DNA from 2 places in the Massilia sp. CCM 8734 genome. Region 2 is predicted to be linked to the other one. Evidence: predicted binding sites of a transcription regulator. Region 2 holds the regulator's gene; the other holds the start of a gene.
The links. Region 2 encodes FliA, which starts transcription of late flagellar genes. Its sites were predicted from a motif close to CTAAAGTTTNNNNNNNNNNNGCCGNTA; they were not measured.

Region 1 (4,007 bases), on a different contig from region 2:
GCGGCCCCGACGACCCTGGCCACCACCGGCACCGCCTACACCGGCGGCAGCTTTGCCCTGCAAGGCCTGGCCACGACCAACATCGCTGTCACCACCTCCGATACCGCGCAGTCGCTGGCATCGACCATCAACGGCGCCACCGCCACCACCGGCGTGACCGCCCAGGCCAAGACGGAAGAAGCGATCACCCTGGCTGCAAACGGCGTGTATTCGCTGGCTGTCACCTCAGACAACAGCACTGCCGCCAACGTGACGTTCACCGTCGGCGCAGCGACCAATGCATCCGGCCTGGCATCGGCAGTGAGCGCCTTTAACGATGTGTCGTCCAAAACCGGCGTCACCGCCAAGCTGAACGATACCAACAGCGGCCTGATTCTGACCAATGCTGCTGGTAACAACATTACCCTGGCCAACAATAGTGCAGCAGCAACGGTCACGGCAGCGGCAATCGACTCGGCCGGCACCGTGGGCACCACCGCCAGCGTTGTCACCGGCGCTACCTCGACCTCGATGGGTTATGTGTCGATGAACTCGGACAAGGGTTTCTCGGTCGGCAGCAGCGGTTCGAATGCGATTGCCGGCAGTACCGCCGCTTCGCTCAATACCGTCTCCGGTATCGACGTCTCGACCGCCAAGGGTGCATCGCAAGCCCTGAAAGTGCTGGACTCGGCCCTGGCCAACGTCAACAGCCAGCGCGCTTCCTTCGGTGCTCTGCAGTCGCGCTTCGAAACCGCTGTCAGCAACCTGCAGTCCACGTCCGAAAACCTGTCTGCTTCGCGCAGCCGGATTCAGGATACCGACTTCGCTTCGGAAACAGCCAAACTGACGCGCGGCCAGATCCTCCAGCAGGCAGGTACCGCGATGTTGGCCCAGGCTAACTCGCTGCCGAACGGCGTGTTGTCCCTGCTGCGCGGTTAATCGACCAGCTAGCAAGCTCCTTGCTTCCCCGGCCGGCCCCTGGCTGGCTGGGGAATTTCATCTCAGCAGTACGTTGTGGCAGTAAATTCCTTGTAGTACATGCAATCCCGCCGAGGCGCAATGCCCGGTTATTCACTCCCTGGCCTCGTTCATGCGCCGCCAAATAGTTTTTTATTGCCCTCAAGTTCAGGAAAACGCTGTCGTCTAGCGCCGTGCCTTGTCACGCCTTGAGGCCCAAAACAAAAAATATACACCCAAAATCCCCCTAAACTTTCCAGGTCGCAATCCGTTACATATAAGGACTGCGGTGTGATTGTCCCGGCAGAAAAGGGGCAGACCAAGGCAAACGGCACGGAGCCAACATGAATATATAGTAATTGCAAGGAGCACTACCATGAGCGTCATCAACACCAACATCTCGTCCCTGAACGCACAACGCAACCTGAGCACTTCCGGCTCCGCCCTGGCGACTTCGCTGCAGCGCCTGTCCTCCGGTTTGCGTATCAACAGTGCCAAGGACGATGCTGCAGGCCTGGCCATTTCGGAACGTTTCACGTCGCAAATCCGCGGCCTGGACCAAGCCAAGCGCAATGCCAACGATGGTGTGTCGATGCTGCAAACGGCCGAAGGGTCCCTGCAATCGACCGGTAACATCCTGCAGCGTGTACGTGAACTGGCAGTCCAGTCGTCCAACGCCACCAACTCCGCCGGCGACCGTAAAGCGATCCAGGCCGAAGTGGGCCAGCTGCTGTCGGAAGCGGACCGGATCGCCCAGACCTCCGAATTCAACGGCTTGAAACTGCTCGACGGCAGCTTCGGCACCGCCACCTTCCAGGTCGGCGCCAACGCCGGCCAGACCATTCAAGCGACCACCGCAAACTTCCGTACCAATAACTACGGCAACAATGAAGTGTCGACCACGGCGCCGGCCACCCTGGCCACCACCGGCACCGCCTACAGCGTCGGCAGCTTCGCCCTGCAAGGCCTGGCCACCTCGAGCATCGCCGTCGCCGCCACAGACACCGCCCAAACGCTGGCATCGACCATTAACGGCGCTTCCGCCACCACCGGCGTGACCGCCTCGGCCAAGACCGAAGAAGCGATCACCCTGGCCCCGGCCGGCGTGTATTCGCTGGCCGTCACGTCCGACAATACCGGCACCCCGGCCAACGTCACCTTTACCGTCGGCGCCGCCCTCAACGCCTCCGGCCTGGCATCGGCGGTCAGCGCCTTTAACGATGTGTCGTCCAAGACCGGCGTCACCGCCAAGTTGAACGATACCAACAATGGCCTGATCCTGACCAACGCCGCCGGCAATAACATTACCCTGGCCAACAACAGCGCCTCGGCATCAGTTACCGCCGCCTCGATCAACGCCGCCGGCACCGTGGGCACCACCGCCAGCGTTATCACCGGCGCCACCTCGACCTCGATGGGTTATGTGTCGATGAACTCGGACAAGGGTTTCTCGATCGGCAGCAGCGGTTCGAACGCGGTCGGCACCGGTGTCGCCGCCACGCTCAACACGGTTTCCGGTATCGACGTCTCGACCGCCAAGGGCTCGGCCGACGCGCTCAAGATCCTCGACTCGGCCCTGGCCAACGTCAACAGCCAGCGCGCTTCCTTCGGCGCCCTGCAGTCGCGCTTCGAAACCGCGGTGAGCAACCTGCAATCGACCTCGGAAAACCTGTCCGCCTCGCGCAGCCGGATCCAGGATACGGATTTTGCTTCGGAAACCGCGAAACTGACCCGCGGCCAGATTCTGCAACAGGCGGGGACTGCGATGTTGGCTCAGGCCAACTCCCTGCCGAACGGTGTGTTGTCCTTGCTGCGCGGCTAACCAGCCCCGCTTCGCTGCACTCCCCGGCCGCTTTTTGCGCGCCGGGGAATTTTCGTTAAAGGAATACGGTCATGGAACTTCGCCCACTAGAGAACACGCCGGCCGCTCCATTGCCGCGCCCGGCCGCGTCCGGCGAGAGCGGCGCCGCCGCCGGCCTCAAGACGGCGCCAAGCGCCGCGACGGGCAAGACCGAACCGGCCAAAGAGGCGGCCGAGCCCGACCCGGCCGAAGTGAGCAAGGTGGTCGACCGGATCAATGTGGCGATGCAGGCGATGTCGCGCAATATCGAGTTTTCGATCGATGCCGACAGCAAGCGCACGGTGGTCAAGATCATCGACCAGACCACCAAGGAAGTGATCCGCCAGATGCCCAGCGCGGAGGCGCTCGAAATCGGCAAGGCGCTGGAAAAAGTCCAGGGTTTGCTGATCAGCCAGGTTGCTTGAGGGAATTGGCGAAAAAGCCCGTGAATCGTGCGCAATCCGGGCATAAACCGAACAAGCACCGGATTACCCCTCTAAAGTATGGATAGAAGATGCCGTTAACTTAGTATATTCATGCTTTTACCAGGAGGCGTTCGTGGCCATTTCATCCGTCAGTTCAGGCGGCTCTATCGACGTCAACGACATCGTCAATAAATTGATGATGGCGGAGAGCCGGCCTTTCGTCGCCATGCAGGACAAGGAAAAGGCGTACACCGCCAAGCTGGCGGCCTACGGCACGCTCAGCGGCGCGCTGAACGGCTTCCAGACCGCCGTCACCGGCCTGGCCGACCCGACCAAGTTCAAGACCATCGGCGCCTCCTCGTCCGAGAGCGGCGTGCTCACCGCCAGCGCCGGCAAGGAATCCGTCAAGGGCAGCTACAGCGTCAACGTGAGCCAGCTGTCGCAGGCGCAAACCCTGACCTCGGTCGGCCAGGCCAGCACCACCGCGCTGATCGGCAGCGGCGCGGCCACCACGCTGACGTTCGAATTCGGCAGCATCACGGGCGGCACCCTGGCTAACGGCGCTTACACCGGCGCCGCCTTCGCCCAGGACGCCACGCGCTCGGCGCGCACCGTGACCCTGGACGCGAGCAACAATTCGCTGCAAGGCATCCGCGACGCCATCAACAAGGCCAATGTGGGCGTGACCGCGTCGATCATTTCGGACGGCAGCGCCAGCCCCAACCGCCTGGTGCTGACCTCGGCCCAGACCGGCGAAACGTCGAGCATGCGCATTGGCGTCTCGGGCGACCCGGCCATCGGCAGCC
Region 2 (4,007 bases):
ATGAAATCCGCGCCATGCGTGGCTTGATGGAAAGCCAACTGGCCGAGATCGCCTGGGGCACCACCCAGCAGCGCGAACCGCAAAAAGCCGGGGTGCTGCGCGAGATGCTGGCCGCCGGTTTCTCGGCCAGCCTGTCGCGCTATCTGATCGAAAAACTGCCGGCCGGGAAAGACGCCGCCGAGAGCCTGCGCTGGATCAAAACCGTCCTCTCGCGCAACCTGACCACCATCTCGAACGAAGATGAAATCCTGGAAAAGGGCGGCGTGTTCGCCCTGGTCGGCCCGACCGGCGTCGGCAAGACCACCAGCACCGCCAAGCTGGCCGCGCGCTGCGTGATGCGCCACGGCCCGGAAAAACTGGCCCTGATCACTACCGACGCCTATCGTATCGGCGGTCACGAACAATTGCGCATCTACGGCAAGATCCTCGGCGTGATGGTGCACTCGGTCAAGGATGAATCGGACCTGCGCATCGCCCTCAAGGAATTGCGCAACAAGCACACCGTGCTGATCGACACCGTCGGCGTCTCCCAGCGCGACCAGAACGTGGCCGAACAGGTGGCGATGCTGTCCGAGACCGGCGCTGACGTCAAGCGCCTGCTGTGCCTGAACTCGACCTCGACCAACGAAACCCTCAATGAAGTGGTGCGCGCCTACCAGGGCAGCGGCCTGGCCGGGGCCATCATGACCAAACTCGACGAAGCCGCTTCGATCGGCAACGTGCTCGATGTCGTGATCCGCCAGAAACTGAACCTGTTCTATGTCTCGAACGGCCAGCGCGTGCCGGAAGACCTGCACCTGGCCGACCGCAACATGCTGGTCGACCGCGCCTTCCGCCTCAAGCGCGACGCCGCCGCCACCCAGTTTTCGGATGCCGAACTGCCGCTGCTGATGGCTAACACCAGCAACGCCCGCAACGACCGCAGCCTGCGCGAGGTGTCCCTTGGCTAATCATTTCGATTTCGACCAGGCCGAAGGCCTGCGCCGGATGCTGGCCGGCCCCAAGCCACGCATCGTCACCTTTCTTTCCGCCACGCCGCAAGACGACAAGGGCGCCATGCTGGTCAACCTGGGCGCGTCCCTGGCGCGCGCCGGCAACGACGTGCTCATCGTCGACGCCTGCGACCGCGAATACGGCGTGGCCCAGCGCCTCGGCGTGGCCGACCGCGCCAGCCTGTTGCAGGTGGCGCGCCAGCAGTGCGCGCTGAACCAGATCATCCACCAGGTGCCGCAAGGCTTCGGCGTGGTCAGCATGGCGCGCGCGCGCGGCGGCCCGGACGAAGCGCGCCGCCTGGCCAAGACCTTCGACGTGCTGGTCAAGCAGACCGGCATCGTCATCGTCGACGGCGAATTCGGCGACGACGACACTTTTCCGGTGCCCATCATGGACAGCGCCGAGATCGTGGTCCAGGTCTCCACCAGCGCCGCCTCGATCACCGCCGCCTACTCCCTCATCAAGCGACTTTCGCAACAGTTGGGACGCCGTCCGTTCGGAATTCTGGTCACGGGCGCATCCGAAGCGGAAGCGAAGGTGGTATACGATAATATGTCATCTGCGGCAAGTCGTTACCTTGCCGTACAGCTCACGTCGATGGGCTCGGTCCCGGCGGACGAATACCTGCACCGGGCCGCGCGCTTGGGCCGGGCCGTGGTCGATGCGTTCCCGCTGGCGGGAGCCTCGGTTGCATTTCGCCAGCTGGCGGGGCGCTTTGCCCTGTCGGCCATGCCGCAGCTCGGGCACACAGGGGGGACTTCCCATTTTGGTTCTTAAAACATACTGAGATCTATGTATACCGTCAAAGGGAAAGCGGACAAGAACCATTTACTGACCGAGCATATGCCCTTGGTGAAGCGGCTCGCCCACCACATGAAGGCCAAGCTGCCGCCCAGCGTGGAAGTCGACGACCTGGTCCAGGCCGGCATGATCGGCCTGCTCGACGCCATCAGCCGCTATGAGGAAACCCACGGCGCCCAATTCGAAACCTACGCCGTGCTGCGCATCCGCGGCGCCATGCTCGATGAACTGCGCAGCAGCGACTGGCTGCCGCGCTCGATGCGCCAGAACATGCGCAAGATCGAAACGGCGATGAGCACCTTGCAGCAAAAGCTAGGCCACCCGCCCACCGAGTCGGAAGTGGCCAAGAGCTTGAAACTCTCGCTGGCAGACTACCAGGACATGCTCACCGACGGCGGCGGCCACCAGCTGGTGTACTACGAAGATTTCCACGATAACGAGGGCGGCAACGACAGCTTCCTCGACCGCTATGCGGTGGACGACGCCGATCCGCTGCGCAGCCTGCTCGACGGCGATTTCCGCCAGGCCGTCATCGACGCCATCGACGGCTTGCCGCCGCGCGAAAAAATCCTCATGGGCCTGTACTACGAAGAAGAACTGAACCTCAAAGAGATCGGGGCCGTCATGGGTGTATCGGAATCGCGCGTGTCGCAGCTGCACACCCAGGCGGTCGCGCGCCTGCGCTCGTCCTTGAAGGAGCAGGCGTGGACCGGGCCAGCGTAGCGGGAATTTTCCTGGCCCTGGCCGGCCTGCTGGTCGGCCAGGCGCTGGAAGGCGGCAAGCTGTCGTCGCTGGTGCAGCCGGCGGCGTTTGCCATCGTCGTCATCGGCACCGTCGGCGCCGTGCTGCTGCAAAGCGAAGCGCCGACCTTCATGCGCGGCGTGCGCATGCTGCGCTGGGTGTTCTCGCCGCCGCCGAGCCAGCGCGCAGCCCTGGCGCGCGAGATCGCCGTGTGGGGCTTGCATGCGCGCCGCGACGGCCTGCTGTCGCTGGAAAAATACATGGCGGTCAACAAAGATAAATTCGTGCAGAAGGGCTTGCGCCTGGTGGTCGACGGCATCGCCCCCGACAAGCTGCGCAGCCTGATGGAGATGGAAGTGACGGCCTACGAATTCGGCGAACGCCAGGCCGTCAAGATCTGGGAGGCGGCGGCCGGCTACTCGCCCACCATCGGCATCCTGGGCGCGGTGCTGGGGCTGATCCACGTGATGGAAAACCTGAGCGATCCGGGTAAGCTCGGCAGCGGGATTGCGGTCGCTTTCGTCTCGACCGTGTACGGGGTCGGGCTGGCCAATATGTTTTTCTACCCGATCGCCAACAAACTCAAGACCATCGTCGCCGAACGGGTGACCCAGTACGAAATCCTCACCGATGTCTTTCACGATATCGCCAGCGGCGACCATTCGCGCGTGATCGAAGAACGGGTCACCTGCCTGCTCTCGCGGCCCTGACCATGGCGCGCAAAAAGTACGAAGCCGAGCACGAAAATCACGAACGCTGGCTCATTTCGTACGCCGATTTCATCACCTTGCTGTTCGCGTTTTTTGTGGTCATGTATGCCATTTCGGTCGTCAACGAGGGAAAATACAAGGTGTTTTCGGTCTCGCTGGGCGACGCCTTCGGCGGCAAGGACCAGAAGACGGCCAGTGTCGCCAGCAGCAACGTGCCGCAGCTGATCGTGCTGCCCGACCCGCTGATCAAACGGCGCGAGGAAGCCATGCGGCGCGAAAAGGAACGCCTGACCAAGCTCGCGCAAAAGCTGACCTCGACCCTGGCGCCGCTGGTGCGCGAAGGCAAGGTGCGCGTGACGCAGAACAGCCGCGGGGTGAGCGTGGAGATCAATGCCAGTGTGCTGTTCGATCCGGGCGACGCCACCCTCACGCCCGAATCGGACCAGGCCCTGCGCGCGCTGGCGGTGCTGCTCAAGGACGACCCGCACGCGGTGCAGGTGGAAGGCCACACCGATCCGACGCCGATCAGGAATGCGCTGTTCCCCTCGAACTGGGAACTGTCGGCGGTGCGCGCGAGCAGCGTGGTGCGCCTGTTCATCGACAGCGGCGTGGCGCCCGAACGCCTGACGGCCGTGGGGCATGGCGCCAACATCGCGGTCGCGTCCAACGACACGCCCGAAGGGCGCGCGCGCAACCGGCGCGTCGCGGTGACGATCTTGTCGGCGCTGCCCGATACCACCACCGAAATCCCCACCCGTTGAT

Region 1: the regulator FliA is predicted to act here: its motif matches at 1,184-1,210, upstream of F2P46_RS26480 (flagellin).

The regions. Positions count from the first base shown of each region.
Region 1 covers NZ_WHJI01000036.1:31,129-35,135, reverse strand. The annotation lists gene F2P46_RS26485 (flagellin) at 1-918, shown strand, start outside; gene F2P46_RS26480 (flagellin) at 1,313-2,758, shown strand; gene F2P46_RS26475 (flagellar protein FlaG) at 2,830-3,201, shown strand; gene fliD (flagellar filament capping protein FliD) at 3,335-4,007, shown strand, end outside.
Region 2 covers NZ_WHJI01000043.1:35,300-39,306, forward strand. The annotation lists gene flhF (flagellar biosynthesis protein FlhF) at 1-950, shown strand, start outside; gene F2P46_RS29080 (MinD/ParA family protein) at 943-1,770, shown strand; gene F2P46_RS29085 (RNA polymerase sigma factor FliA) at 1,786-2,517, shown strand; gene F2P46_RS29090 (flagellar motor protein) at 2,499-3,245, shown strand; gene motD (flagellar motor protein MotD) at 3,248-4,006, shown strand.